DNA from 2 places in the Paraburkholderia sp. RAU6.4a genome. Region 1 is predicted to be linked to the other one. Evidence: predicted binding sites of a transcription regulator. Region 1 holds the regulator's gene; the other holds the start of a gene.
The links. The regulator HrcA, encoded in region 1, represses chaperone genes, less so after heat shock. The targets are predictions, from matches to a motif close to TTAGCACTCNNNNNNNNNGAGTGCTAA.
Positions count from the first base shown of each region.

Region 2: a site for HrcA is predicted at 5,314-5,340, ahead of rpoH (RNA polymerase sigma factor RpoH). Genes of this name have one in related genera too.

Region 1 is NZ_JBNDKQ010000002.1:3,125,405-3,132,983, forward strand. It holds gene recN (DNA repair protein RecN) at 1-807, opposite strand, end outside; gene OKW40_RS19220 (NAD kinase) at 874-1,776, opposite strand; gene hrcA (heat-inducible transcriptional repressor HrcA) at 1,987-3,006, shown strand; gene hemH (ferrochelatase) at 3,188-4,258, shown strand; gene OKW40_RS19235 (RNA-binding S4 domain-containing protein) at 4,267-4,674, shown strand; gene OKW40_RS19240 (hypothetical protein) at 4,646-4,807, opposite strand; gene grpE (nucleotide exchange factor GrpE) at 5,173-5,760, shown strand; gene dnaK (molecular chaperone DnaK) at 6,093-7,579, shown strand, end outside.
Region 2 is NZ_JBNDKQ010000002.1:2,943,576-2,951,154, forward strand. It holds gene nagE (N-acetylglucosamine-specific PTS transporter subunit IIBC) at 1-625, shown strand, start outside; gene cydX (cytochrome bd-I oxidase subunit CydX) at 740-856, opposite strand; partial or broken gene cydB (cytochrome d ubiquinol oxidase subunit II) at 893-2,030, opposite strand; gene OKW40_RS18435 (cytochrome ubiquinol oxidase subunit I) at 2,065-3,657, opposite strand; gene cydP (cytochrome oxidase putative small subunit CydP) at 3,647-3,907, opposite strand; gene rpoH (RNA polymerase sigma factor RpoH) at 4,317-5,252, opposite strand; gene OKW40_RS18450 (acyloxyacyl hydrolase) at 5,607-6,179, shown strand; gene OKW40_RS18455 (nuclear transport factor 2 family protein) at 6,221-6,604, shown strand; partial or broken gene OKW40_RS18460 (2-isopropylmalate synthase) at 6,802-7,579, opposite strand, start outside.

The sequences.
Region 1 (7,579 bases):
CACGTCGTTCAGCGCGGGGTCGATCTCCGCGAGGTCGCGCACCTTCGACACGATCGAGCCGAGATGCGTGATCATCGCGTCGTCCGATTCGGACAGCGCGCCGAGCGCTCCCTGCACGCCGTCGATCAGATTCGCGGAATGCGACAGCCGCCGATGCTCGGTGTTGACTTCTTCCCATTCGCCCGGCTGTGGCGCGAGCTTGTCGAGTTCGGTGAGTTGCCACGCGAGTCGCTCGCGTTCGAGTTGCAGCTCGCGATCGCGCGTTTGCGCTTGCTCGACGGCCTGCGCCTTGTCGCGCCACGTGCGCCACGCGCGCGTGACGGCGGCGGCCAGGTCGGACAGGCCCGCGTGCGTGTCGAACAGCTCGCGCTGCGCGTCCGGGCGCATCAGCAACTGGTGCGCGTGCTGGCCGTGAATATCGACGAGCATCTCGCCGACCTCGCGCAGCTGCGCGAGCGTGGCCGCCGTACCGTTGATGAACGCGCGCGAGCGGCCGTTCGCGTCGACCACCCGCCGCAGCATCACGGTGCCGCCGTGCTGGCCGTCGTCGGCCGCGCCGAGCGCCTGCGTGTCGAGCCATTGATCGACCTGTGCGTGCGTCTCGAACTCCGCGGTGATGTCGGCGCGGCTCTCGCCGGTGCGCACGACGCTCGCCTCGGCGCGCGCGCCTAGTGCCAGCGCGAGCGCGTCGATCAGGATCGATTTGCCGGCGCCGGTTTCGCCCGAGAAAACGGTAAAGCCGCTGTCGAATTCGAGGTCGAGCGCGGCGACGATGACGAAGTCGCGTATCGAGAGGTGGCGAAGCATGGAGGTCGTCGGGTGAGCTTGGGATTCGGGTGGCGGCCGCGGCGGCGTGCGAAATCAAAGTGCCGCTTACGGCCTCGGGTCTTCTTCGTGCGACGGGTACTCGTGCCAGTGCAGCTTCTTGCGTAGCGTCGCATAGTAGCTGTAGCCGACCGGATGCAGCATCGGCACCGTGTGGCGCGAACGGCGCACCTCGATCGTGTCGCCGAGCTCCAGCGACGTGAACGACTGCATGTCGAAATTGACGTTCACCTCGCGCCCGGAAACGATCTGGATGCTGACCTTCGATTCGTCCGGCAGCACGATCGGCCGGTTCGACAGCGCGTGCGGCGCGATCGGCACGAGCACGATGCCCTGTAGTTGCGGATGCAGGATCGGCCCCTGCGAGGACAGCGCGTACGCGGTCGAGCCGGTCGGCGTCGCGACGATCAGGCCGTCCGAGCGCTGGTTGTACATGAAGCGGCCGTCGACCGACACGCGCAACTCCGCCATGCCCGAGAAGCCGCTGCGGTTGACCACCACGTCGTTGAACGCGAGCGCGTGGTAGATCGGCGTGCCGTCGCGCACGATGCGCGCTTCGAGCAGCACGCGCTCCTCGCGCTCGAAATTGCCGGACAGCATCTGCGGCACGATCTCGCGCATGTCGGAGATCGGAATGTCCGTGATGAAGCCGAGCCGCCCGTGGTTGATGCCGATCAAGGGCGTGCGATACGGCGCGAGCTGGCGGCCGATGCCGAGCATCGTGCCGTCGCCGCCGAGCACCACGGCGACGTCGGCGCGCGCGCCGATCTCGGCGAGACGCAGCGCCGGATAGTCGGTCACGCCGATTTCGGCGGCGGTGTCTGCTTCGAACACGACTTCCAGGCCGAGCTTCGCGATGCAGGCGGCGAGCGCGGTCAGCGGCTCGCCGATGCCTGGCGTATTGCTGCGCCCGACGAGCGCGACGGTCTTGAACTGGCTGGTCACTTGCATGCCGGCATTACACCATAGGTAGGGCCTGAAAAGAACCGCAGACCAACCCGGTTGTGGGGCGGCGCACGCAGGGCGTCTGCGTATGTCGCGATTATCGTTAGAATGGTGAAGACCCGATGACATGCGAGCCCGCCGACGGCGGTGCATTCGCCGGGAGCGGGCGCCGCGGGCGCTCTCGGCTGCGATGCCAATGAGCTAAAATTTTTCGCCATGCTAGATCCTCGCGCACAAACCCTCCTCAAAACGCTGATTGAGCGCTACATCGCCGAAGGTCAGCCGGTCGGCTCGCGCACGCTGTCACGTTATTCGGGCCTCGAACTGAGTCCGGCCACGATCCGCAACGTGATGTCGGACCTCGAGGATCTGGGGCTCGTGATCAGTCCGCATACGTCGGCAGGGCGCATTCCGACGCCACGCGGCTACCGCCTGTTCGTCGACACGATGCTGACCGTCGAATCCGCCGCCGACGAGGAGGCGGTGACGCGCACCGTCAAGACCACGCTGCAGGTGGGCGAGCCGCAGAAGATCGTCGCCGCGGCGGCGAGCGTGCTGTCAAATCTGTCGCAGTTCGCCGGCGTCGTGCTCACGCCGCGTCGCAGCCACGTGTTCAAGCAGATCGAATTCATGCGCCTGTCCGACCAGCGCATTCTGCTGATCATCGTGACGCCCGAAGGCGACGTGCAAAACCGCATCCTCGCCACCCAGCGCGACTTTTCGCCTTCGCAACTGGTGGAAGCCTCCAATTACATCAACGCGCACTTCGCGGGCCTCTCGTTCGACGAGGTGCGCCGTCGCCTGCGCGAGGAAATCGACGAGCTGCGTGGCGACATGACCTCGCTGATGCACGCGGCCGTCACCGCCAGCACCGACGAATCCGACACCGGCGAGACCGTGTTGATCTCGGGCGAGCGCAATCTGCTCGAAGTCGCCGATCTTTCGTCGGACATGGCGCGCCTGCGCAAGCTGTTCGATGTGTTCGACCAGAAGACCAGCCTCCTTCAGTTGCTCGACGTGTCGAGTCACGCGGCGGGCGTGCAAATATTCATTGGCGGCGAATCGAATCTGGTACCGATCGAGGAAATGAGCGTCGTCACCGCGCCGTACGAGGTGAACGGCAAGATCGTCGGCACGCTCGGTGTGATCGGACCGACCCGCATGGCCTACAACCGCGTGATTCCGATCGTGGACATAACCGCGCGGCTGTTGTCCATGACGCTCAGCCAGCAGTAGTCCTCGGGCTCCGCGGAACTGGCGTCATCGCAGTCCGTGGCGATCATGATGCGCGAACGCGCGGTGTCTGCCAATCGTCCGAATGGCCAGGGGTCTCTGGCGGCGCCGGGCAGAACTCGCGCCGCTATAATGAATCTCCATTGAATCGACTCGCCGCAAAATGCGGTGATTTCTGCTACCTATGCGCTTCGACCTCGAGCGGCCTTCACAGAACGCCACGTCGCATCGCGTCGCCGTGTTGCTGATCAATCTCGGCACGCCCGACGCGCCGACGCCGCGCGCGGTGCGCCGCTACCTCGCGCAGTTCCTGTCCGATCCTCGCGTGGTCGAAATTCCGGCGCTGCTGTGGCAGCTCATTCTGCGTCTGCTGATTCTGCCGTTGCGCGGCCGCAGCTCTGCGAAGAAGTATGCGGCGGTGTGGATGCCCGAGGGCTCACCGCTACGCGTCCACACCGAAAAGCAGGTCGAGGGCCTGCGCCATCTGCTGCAACTGAACGACTACACGGTGCTGGTCGACTACGCGATGCGCTACGGCACGCCGGGCATTCCGGCAATGCTGAACCAGCTGAAGCTCGCGGGCGCCGAGCGCGTGTTGCTGATGCCGATGTATCCGCAGTATTCGGCGTCGACCACCGCGACCGCGTTCGACGAAGCCTTTTCCGCGCTCAAGCGCATGCGCAACCAGCCGGAAGTCCGCACCGTGCGCCAGTACGCCGATCATCCGGCGTACATCGCGGCGCTCGCCGCACAGGTGCACCACTACTGGCATCTGCACGGCCGCCCCGATTTCGCGGCGGGCGACAAGCTCGTGCTCAGTTTCCACGGCGTGCCCAAGCGCACGCTCGACCTCGGCGACCCGTACCACGAGCAATGCCAGCAGACCGGCGCGCTGCTGATGCAGGCGCTCGATTTGACGTCGGTCGAATGCCGCATCACGTTCCAGTCGCGCTTCGGCAATGCCGAATGGCTGCAGCCCTACACGGCGCCGACGTTGAAGGAGCTCGGCGCGGCAGGCGTGCGGCGTGCTGACGTGTTTTGCCCGGGTTTCACCGCCGACTGCCTCGAAACGATCGAGGAAATCGGCATGGAAGGGCGCGGCGAATTTCTGCAGGCGGGTGGCAAGGAGTTTCACCGGATCGCCTGTCTGAACGCGTCGCAGCCGTGGGTTGCCGCGCTTGGCGAAATCGTCGCGCAGCATCTGCAGGGCTGGCCCGTGCAGGCGGTGCCGGTGCCGCACACGACAGGAGCTTGAATACGCAGATGAACTACCGCATCTCAACCGAACCGGGCGCGAAACTGCGCATCGACAAATGGCTGTGGGCCGCGCGCTTCTTCAAGACGCGTTCGCTGGCCGCGGAGGCGGTCGACAAGGGGCGGGTGCGTATCGGCGGCGTCGCCGTGAAGCCGGCGAAGGACGTGCGTGTCGGCGATCTGGTCGAAATCGAGATCGAGCGCTACGTGTGGCAGGTGGAGGTGCTGGGCGTATGCGACGTACGCGGTCCGGCGAGCGTCGCGCAGACGCTTTATGTGGAAACCGCGCAGAGCAAGGCGAAGCGGCAGGTCGAGCAGGAACGGCGCAAGGTCTACCACGAGCCGGCCGCCGCGCTGCACGGCCGACCGACCAAACGCGACCGGCGCACTATCGACAGATTTTCAGGTGGGGATTGAGAAACTGCTCCACGGTGGCGTGTGCGCCGCCGTACTCGGTGGTGTGGTCGTTGACCGCACCGGACATGCAGATGGTCGTGGTGCCCGCGATCAGTACCAGTGCGACCACGCCGATTGCAAAGGTCAGTTTCACGGTACTCCCCTTGATGGGCTGAAACAGGCTATCGGAACGACTGTCAGGTGTCGGTAACGCTTACGTCAGATTAGGGTTAACGTGGCGTTGCTGCTCCATGACTGGAGAATAGGTCAGTTGCGGGCTGCACTCAATCTCTATCTGATTGCGCCACGGTGAGGCTTGTTACGGCGCATTTCGCCTGCACGTCGGTGGTGCGAAAAAACCCTCGACCCGCTTGAAACGGCTTTTTCAGGCCCCATCTGGGGTCCGGTCTGGCGGATCGGCGCGAAGACGCGTGTCGCGATTTTGCAAAGCATGAATCGTACTGTGTCGGAACGGCTTGCACCGCCTTTGGCTTTTACTTTTTAACGACTTTCAGCGACATGGAAAACACGCAAGAGAACCCGACGAGCCAGAATCCCACGCCCGCCGACGAAGCCGCGCGCCAGGCCGCCGAGGCGGCTGGGGCCGCTGCTCAACAGCCGGACACCGGCGCCCCCGCGGAACCGGCCCAGGGTGCCGCCGAGCAGGCGCTGGCCGACGCTCAGGCGAAGATCGCCGAGTTGCAGGAAAGCTTCCTGCGCGCGAAGGCCGAAACCGAAAACGTGCGCCGTCGCGCTCAGGAAGACGTCGCCAAGGCGCACAAGTTTGCGATCGAGAGCTTCGCCGAGCATCTGCTGCCGGTGGTCGACAGTCTCGAGGCGGCCGTCGCCCATTCGTCCGACGACTTGCAGAAGGTCCGCGAAGGCGTCGAACTCACGCTGCGGCAGTTGAGCGGCGCGCTCGAGAAGGGGCGCGTCATGGCGATCAATCCGGTCGGCGAAAAGTTCGATCCGCATCGCCATCAGGCCATTTCGATGGTGCCGGCCGACCAGGAGCCGAACACCGTCGTCGCGGTGCTGCAAAAGGGCTTTGTGATCGCGGATCGCGTACTGCGTCCCGCGCTCGTGACCGTCGCGGCGCCGAAGTAATCACGTCGACAATCGCTCCGGGCGTTTGCGCCGGTGGCGTCTGCTGCGTCGCTTCGCCTCGCTACGTGCCGCAAAGATCCCATCGATTCAGGCACTTCCGGCGAACCACGCCGGGAGCGCCGCGCAGACTGACGGAGCGGGCTCGCAGCGAAGATTCAGGCGCCTCGCCCTGTGATTGAAAAAAATTAAAGACCGCATCGCAAAAGAGGTCTTGAAAACGATGTGGCCGCACTTATTTTGAGTGCAGGTATGAATTGAGAGCGGATCGTCCCGCCGCCAAATGGGTCAACCGGGCGCTTTCCGCAGCGATCAAAGTCAGGAGATTTGTAAAAATGGGCAAAATCATCGGTATCGACCTCGGCACGACCAACTCGTGCGTGGCGATCATGGAAGGCAACTCGGTCAAGGTCATCGAGAACTCGGAAGGCGCGCGCACCACGCCGTCGATCATCGCTTACATGGATGACAGCGAGATCCTGGTCGGCGCGCCGGCCAAGCGTCAGTCGGTCACGAACCCGAAGAACACGCTGTTCGCGGTCAAGCGCCTGATCGGCCGCCGCTTCGAAGAGAAGGAAGTGCAGAAGGACATCGGCCTGATGCCCTACAAGATCATCAAGGCCGACAACGGTGACGCGTGGGTCGAAGTGCGCGACCAGAAGCTCGCGCCGCCGCAAATCTCCGCCGAAGTCCTGCGCAAGATGAAGAAGACCGCTGAGGACTACCTTGGCGAGACCGTCACGGAAGCCGTGATCACGGTGCCGGCGTACTTCAACGACAGCCAGCGTCAGGCAACCAAGGACGCCGGCCGCATCGCCGGTCTGGAAGTCAAGCGGATCATCAACGAACCGACCGCCGCGGCTCTCGCGTTCGGTCTGGACAAAGCTGAAAAGGGCGATCGCAAGATCGCGGTGTACGACCTGGGCGGCGGTACGTTCGACGTGTCGATCATCGAAATCGCGGACGTCGACGGTGAAATGCAGTTCGAAGTGCTATCCACGAACGGCGATACGTTCCTCGGCGGCGAAGACTTCGACCAGCGCATCATCGACTACATCATCGGCGAGTTCAAGAAGGAGCAGGGCGTCGATCTGTCGAAAGACGTGCTCGCGCTGCAGCGCCTGAAGGAATCGGCTGAAAAGGCCAAGATCGAGCTGTCGTCGAGCCAGCAGACCGAAATCAACCTGCCGTACATCACGGCGGACGCATCGGGTCCGAAGCACCTGAACCTGAAGATCACGCGCGCCAAGCTGGAAGCGCTGGTCGAAGACCTGATCGAACGCACCATCGAGCCGTGCCGCGTCGCGATCAAGGACGCGGGCGTGAAGGTCGGCGAAGTCGACGACGTGATCCTGGTCGGCGGTATGACCCGTATGCCGAAGGTGCAGGAAAAGGTGAAGGAGTTCTTCGGCAAGGACCCGCGCCGTGACGTGAACCCGGACGAAGCCGTGGCCGTTGGTGCCGCGATTCAGGGCCAGGTTCTGTCGGGCGACCGCAAGGACGTGCTGCTGCTCGACGTGACCCCGTTGTCGCTCGGCATCGAAACGCTCGGCGGCGTGATGACGAAGATGATCAACAAGAACACGACGATCCCGACCAAGCACGCGCAGGTCTACTCGACGGCTGATGACAATCAAGGCGCCGTGACGATCAAGGTGTTCCAGGGCGAACGCGAAATGGCAGCGGGCAACAAGCTGCTCGGCGAGTTCAACCTCGAAGGCATTCCGCCAGCACCGCGCGGCGTGCCGCAGATCGAAGTGAGCTTCGACATCGACGCGAACGGCATTCTGCACGTCGGCGCGAAGGACAAGGCGACCGGCAA
Region 2 (7,579 bases), 180 kb from region 1:
ACAGCGCTATATCGCGGCGCTCGGTGGCGCGGCGAATCTGTCGGTCGTGGATGCGTGCACGACGCGTCTGCGTCTGTCTGTGGTCGATACGGGGAAGGTCTCGGAAAGCGAACTGAAGTCGATCGGTGCGCGCGGTGTGCTCAAGCGCGGCACGAACAACGTGCAGGTGATCATCGGACCGGAGGCGGACATCATCGCCGATGAGATGCGTACGGCGATCGCGCAGGGTCAGGGCGACGCGGTGAAGGCGGCGGGTGCTGCTGTATCGGCGCCGGCTGCTGCCGCGGCGGCTACCGCTGCCGCGCCGGTCGCGCGAAACGCTGGGCACGCCGATGACGCGCAAGGCGGTCCGCTCGATCCCGATCCGCTGCGCTGGCTCGCCGTGCTCGGCGGCGCGGGCAACGTGGTGTCGCTCGATGCGGTCGCGGCGACGCGTCTGCGGGTAGTCGTGCGCGATCCGTCGGCGGTCGATCGTCAGCGCCTCGCGACGCTCGATACCGCGTGGGTGTCGACCGACACGTTCCATATCGTCGTCGGCGAGGCCGCGCAGCGCTATGCGCAGAAGCTGGCCGAGCGCCTGTCGTCGCAAGGCGGCGGCGCGGGCGCGGCGCCGGTGCCGGCGTGATCGGTTGATGGCTGTCGAGCGCTGTTGAGTTGCACGGCGATCGCAGCACGCCAATAAAAAAGCGGCACCTGGTCCCAAGGTGCCGCTTTCGCGTTTACGACCAGAGCGTGGCGCCTAGCGAGTCCCCCGCTTTGCCGAGCGCGCCACCTCGCGCGATTCGAGCCACATCACATTGACGACACCGAACGCCAGCGCGACGCCAACGCCGGGAATCCAGCTGAAATACCACATCGCCAACTCCTGTTTTCTTTTGAAGCGTCGTGCCGGTCAATACATCGAATGGTGGTTTTCCTTGATCGCCGCGGCGGTCACCTTGCCGCGCATCACGCGATACACCCAGCCCGTATAGAGCAGGATGATCGGCAGGAACACGATGACGGCGAACAGCATGATCTCGAGCGTCAGGCGGCTCGACGTGGAATCCCACATGGTCAGGCTGCTGCGGCCGTCGAGTGACGATGGCATGATGAACGGGAACATCGAGAAGCCCGCGGTCAAGATCAAGCCGACGATCATCAACGACGTCGACAGAAACGCCGTCGCCTCGAAGCGCGAACGCGCGAGCAGCACCGCGAGCACCCCGCCGAGGAGACCCGCGAGCGGCGCAATCGCCATCCACGGGTAGAGCGCGTAGTTGTTCAGCCACAAACCCGGCGCGCCGATCACGGTCTTCATCAACGGATTGGAGACGGCGTCGAGCGGCGGCGCGTCGACGATCTGATAGCCGCCGATCATCGTCGCGACGAGCGCGCCGCGCGACGAGAAACAGCACCACCGTGCACAGCGCCGCGAGCCGCAGCGCCTTCGACGCGCGCTCGTGAACCACCCCATCGGTCTTCCACTTGACGAACGCGGCGCCGTGCGCGGCCAGCATCGACACGCTGACGAGTCCCGTCAGCAGCGCGAACGGATTGAGCAGGCCGAAGAAGCTGCCGTGATAGGTGACGCGCAGATCGGTATCGAACGAGAACGGCACGCCTTGCAGCAGATTGCCGAACGCGACACCGAACACCAGCGCCGGCACGAAGCCGCCGATAAAGAGGCCCCAGTCCCACGCGTTGCGCCAGCGCGGATCCTCGCGCTTGCCGCGATAGTCGAAGCCGACCGGGCGGAAGAACAGCGCGAACAGCACGAGCAGCATCGCGAAGTAGAAGCCTGAGAAGGATGCCGCGTAGGCGAGCGGCCACGCGGCGAACATCGCCGCGGCCGCGGTCACGAACCAGACCTGGTTGCCTTCCCACGTCGCGCCGACCGTGTTCACGACGATGCGTCGCTCGGAGTCGGTGTTGGCGATGAACGGCAGCAGGATCGCTGCGCCCATGTCGAAGCCGTCGGTGAGCGCGAAGACGATCAGCAGTACACCTATCAACACCCACCAGATCAGTCTGAGAACTGCGTAGTCCATATGGGTTTCTCCTCCGGGGCGGTGCAGCGGTGCGTCATGCGGCCGTGTTCGACAGTGGCTGCGTCACCGGCTGTCCGATCTCGTGGTGATAGCGGCCCGTATGCAGCGACGAAGGGCCGAGCCGCGCGTACTTGAACATCAGCATGATCTCGATGACGAACAGCCCCGTGTAGAACAGCACGAAGCCGCCGATGCTCAGATACAGATCGCGCGGCGTCAGCGTCGACGCGGCCAGGTTGGTCGGCAGAATGCCCGCGATGCTCCACGGCTGGCGGCCCATTTCCGCGACGATCCAGCCGAGCTCGGCGGCGAGCCACGGCAGCGGAATCGCGATGACCGCCCAGCGCAGAAACCAGCGGCGCTTTTCGAGCAGCAACGTGCGCTGCGCGCAGAACCAGAAGGCGAGCACGAAGGTCGCGAGGAACAGCAGGCCAAGGCCGACCATCGTGCGGAACGAGAAGAACAGCGGCAACACCGGCGGAACCGTGCTTCTTGCCGCCGCGGCGATCTGGTCTGGCGTCGCGTCGATGACGTTCGGCGTGAACCGCTTGAGCAGCAGGGCGTAGCCGAGATCGTCCTTGTACTTGTCGAACTCCGCATGCGCCTCGTCGCTGGAGTCGCCGCCCTTTAACCGCTGCAACGCCGAATAGGCGAGCATGCCGTCCTTGATGCGACCTTCGTTTTGGGCGATCAGGTCGCGCAGGCCGACCACGGGTTCGTCGAGCGAGCGGGTCGCGATAATGCCGAGCGCGTACGGCACACGGATCGCATAGTCGGTGCGTTGCTCTTTCTGATTGGGGATGCCAAATATCGTGAACGGTGCCGGCGCGGGCGCGGTCTCCCATTCGGATTCGATCGCGGCGAGCTTGATCTGCTGGACTTCACCGGTGCGATAGCCGGATTCGTCGCCCAGCACGATCACGCACAGCGCCGACGCGAGGCCGAAGCCGGCGGCGATCGCGAACGAGCGCAGCGCGAACTCGGTGTCGCGGCGCTTCAACAGATACCACGACGACACGCCGAGTACGAACATCGCCGCGGTCACGTATCCCGCTGATACCGTGTGCACGAACTTGACCTGTGCAACCGGGTTGAAGATCACCGAGCCGATGCTGTCGAGCTCCATGCGCATCGTCTGATAGTTGAACTTCGCGCCGACCGGATTGTTCATCCAGCCGTTGGCAATCAGAATCCACAGCGCCGACAGGTTCGAACCGAGCGCGACACAGAACGTGACGATCAGATGCTGGATTTTTGACAATCTGTTCCAGCCGAAAAAGAACAGACCGACGAACGTCGATTCGAGGAAGAACGCCATCAGCCCTTCGACGGCGAGCGGGACGCCGAAAATGTCGCCGACGTAATGCGAGTAATAAGCCCAGTTGGTGCCGAACTGAAACTCGAGCGTGAGGCCGGTCGCGACGCCCATTGCAAAGTTGATGCCAAACAGCTTGCCCCAGAACTGCGTCATGTCCTTGTAGATCTGCTTGCCGGTCATCACGTAGACCGATTCCATGATGACGAGCAGCCAGGCGAGACCGAGCGTGAGCGGCACGAACAGAAAGTGATAAAGCGCCGTGATGGCGAACTGGAACCGCGACAGTTCTACGACTTCGCTAACGGGCATGTTGATCACCTCGAGACGGATGCGGGGCGGGCACCGACAGCAGCGCCTGCGCGACCTGCTCAGGCGGCAGCATCATGTGCTGCGCCTGTGGATGATTGAAGAATGTGTACTTGAGCGCCATCAGTAGCACGAACTTGATGGCGAGGATGATGGCGATATCGCGCGCCAGCGTTGGACCGCGCACCCACCTGGTGAACCGGCCGCGCAAGCGCGACCGGACAGTGCTGCTGCGATTCAGGGCTATGGTCATGATCGGTCGAAGACGACTTCACGCCGGTGAGTCCGGCTGGATCCAGACCGCCCTGGCCGTCAGGCAGTCTGGCGAATGCATGCCGATTGTAGGAGGTGAACCTCGCGCGCTCAGGTTTAGCCATGCGGCAACACGTCGCGAAACTTGCCGCGTCTGTGCAGTATTGCTACCGGACTTGCGATACGTCAAGAAACGCTTACCGGCCTCGACAGGCCGGCTTGCGGATAGGCCGACGCGAATGCGCGGCCGCGGGGACGCAAGAAAGGGCGAAAAGAATGAAAAAGCCCCGCCGTCTTGCGAGGGCGGGACTTGAGCGCGATGGTCGCTAAATGGCGCGATCGATTAACGCGTGTCGTTTTTACCTATGTCATGGGCGGGACACAATTGACGCGCGCATGGCTTCGACGCTTTACGCGTATTCGGTCAGCGCGCCGCGCATCTTCTTCATCGCGCTGGCTTCGATCTGGCGGATACGTTCGGCCGACACACCGAACTCGTCGGCCAACTCGTGCAACGTGGAGCCGCCCGAGCCATCGTCGGCCACCTTCAGCCAGCGCGCTTCGATGATGCGGCGGCTGCGCGGATCGAGCGCGTCGAGCGCGCTTGCGATGCCGTCGCTTTGCAGCCGGTCGCGCTGACGCGAAGCCAGCACGGCAGTCGGCTCACTATGCGAGTCGGCCAAATAGGCGATTGGCGCGTACGACTCCTCGCCGTCTTCGACCTGACCTTCGAGCGCGATATCGCCGCCCGACAGACGCGTCTCCATCTCCGCGACCTCTTCGCGCTTCACGTTCAGCTCCTTCGCGAGACCTTCGATCTCGTCCGGCGTGAACGCGCCAAGCCCCTGCTTGTGGCTGCGCAGGTTGAAGAACAGCTTACGCTGCGCCTTGGTGGTGGCGACCTTCACCATGCGCCAGTTGCGCAGGATGTACTCGTGGATCTCGGCCTTGATCCAGTGCATCGCGTACGACACGAGGCGCACGTTTTGCTCGGGATCGAAGCGCTTGACCGCTTTCATCAGGCCGATGTTGCCTTCCTGGATCAGATCGGCGTGCGGCAACCCGTAACCGAGGTAGTTACGCGCGATGGACACGACGAGTCTCAGGTGCGACAGCACCAGGCGGCGCGCAGCCTCCAGATTGTCGTGTTCGCGCAATTCGGTGGCGAACTGGCGTTCCTCCGCCGGCGTCAGCATCGGAATCCGGTTGACCGCCTGGATGTAGGCGTCGATGTTGCCCAGGTGACCAGACAGCAGCGAGGAATGCGAGAGCGCCAGTGCACCTGCCGGAGCGGCCTTAGCCGACGACGGGCTCAAAGTACTCGGAAGGGTCATTGCATGGCTCACGTGTGAAGCTCCTTTGGAATCAGACAATAGCGTACTCAGTAAACGACTCCAGCGATGGATGTTAGCACTCAGATCTGCCGAGTGCTAATACTTAGAGGTCGCAGGGGCATCTGAGTTCCAGAAAATCCTATTGAGTTTCGATTTCTAATAGCCATCATACGCTCTATTTGTCTTGTGCGTTGGACCTGTACAAAGTACCGCCCGGAGCAGTTGCACGCTCATGTTTGACTGACATCGTCCCGTTTTAAAGAGAATAATTGCTGGTCATTGGCATTATCTGGGAAATACTTGCTCCTGAATTCGTACTTGGAGTAAAGGGGGCGCTCGGTTAATACTCGGCAGTATGGGGGGCGGATGAACAGGCAGAATCTTGTGGTGCGTGGGCTTACTCTAAAAAGCACGTTTGCCGTTCTGCTCGTTCTGCTGTTGGGTGCGGCGGGCGCGTCCCAAGCTGAGCAGTTCGGCGTGCACGTGGCCGCCGGCGTCGGCGACCATCACGTCAGGACGCTCGATCTCGGCGTGGTCTGGGATCCAAGCCTGACATGGTGGCAGATCGGCGACTGGCATTTCGCGCTGCTCGGCGGGGCGCACGTCGCGTGGTGGCACACCAATGAAGGAAACGTTCACGACAACATCGGCGAGATCGGCGTGACGCCGGTAATCCGCTTCATCAGGTCGTCGGGTTCGGTGCGGCCATTCATCGAGGTGGGTGCCGGCGTCCGGCTGCTGACCAGCCCGCGCATTTCTTCCGACTTCACATTGGGCACCTCGTTCCAGTTCGCCGAGATGGCGGGCGTCGGGTTGCAGTTCGGCGCTCGTGAGCAGTATGTCGCCGGCTACCGCTTCCAGCATGTCTCCAATGGCGGTATCAAAGAGCCGAATCCTGGTATAAATTTCAGCCAGCTATATTTGCAATATCACTTCTGACCGTGGCCGCCTGCGGCTCGCGGTGTTCGAGGGGCTCTGCAATGGCGGCAAAGATGATCGAAGCGATTCGCGGGCTCGAGCGAGAGCGTTTTCGCGCGATGGTCGATGGCGATGGGCAGTCGCTCGACACGCTGCTCGCGGACAACGTGAGCTACGTCCATACGAATGGCAAGCGCGAGACGAAGCGGCAGTTCATCGACGGGATCACCGCGGGGCGCCGTCGTTATCGGCAAATCGAGGTGCAGTCGCAGGATGTCTTGCCGGCCGGGCGCGAGACCTACGTCGTCACGGGCCGCGCGCTGATCGAGATGGAGGCGAATAACGGCGCGCTCCTGTTTCCGATTGCCTATACCGCGATTCACACGCACGAAGACGGGCAGTGGCGACTGATCGCGTGGCAGGCGACCCGTTGCGCGCTCGAGTGAGATTCTCATCGGGCGGGCGCGCCTCGTGAGCGCGTCTCCAGCGGCAGCGGAATGCGGGTGTGCACTCCGCTGCAGCAGGCTCGAGGCCCAACGCGAATTCACGCGGTCGCGCATTCGCCAGCTTTGTCGCGGCTGTTTGCGCCGTGCTCGTCTACATCGGCATCCGCGTCGCGCGCCTCGCGCGTGCCGCGCATCGCTACCTCTCCCGCATACGGATGCCGCGCCGCCACCGGAAGCCGCGTGCAGCGTTCCGCCACGCGCCGGATCGTCGCGAGATCCGAGAAATCCAGACCGCTGTCGATACCCATCGCGTCGAGATTCATCGCGACTGTGACGAGATCGACGTTGCCGGTGCGCTCGCCATTGCCGAACAGACAGCCTTCGATGCGATCCGCGCCCGCCAGCAGCGCGAGCTGCGCCGCGGCCACGGCGGTGCCGCGATCGTTGTGCGGATGCACCGACAGCACGATGCTGTCGCGGTAACCGAGGTTGCGATGCATCCATTCGATCTGGTCGGCGAACACGTTCGGCGTGGCCGCTTCGACGCTTGCCGGCAGGTTGACGATCATCTTGTGATCGCGCGTAGGCCGCCACGTTTGCGCGAGCGCGTCGCACACCTCGCGCGCGAATGGCAGCTCGGTCGTGTTGAAGGTCTCGGGCGAGTACTGGAAGGTCCAGCGCGTGCCTGGCCGCGCCTGCGCGTGTTCCTTGATGAGGCCCGTGCCTTCGACGGCGAGCGCCTTGATCTCATCCTTCGACTGCTGGAACACGATGCGCCGGAACGACGGGCAGATCGCGTTGTACAGATGCACGATCGCGCGCGGCGCGCCTTCGAGCGCGTCGAACGTGCGTGCGATCAGCTCCGCGCGCGACGGCACGAAGACTTCGATCGTGACGTCGTCGGGAATGCGTCGCTCGTCGATCAGCTTGCGCACGAAGTCGAAATCGGTCTGCGACGCCGACGGAAAGCCCACT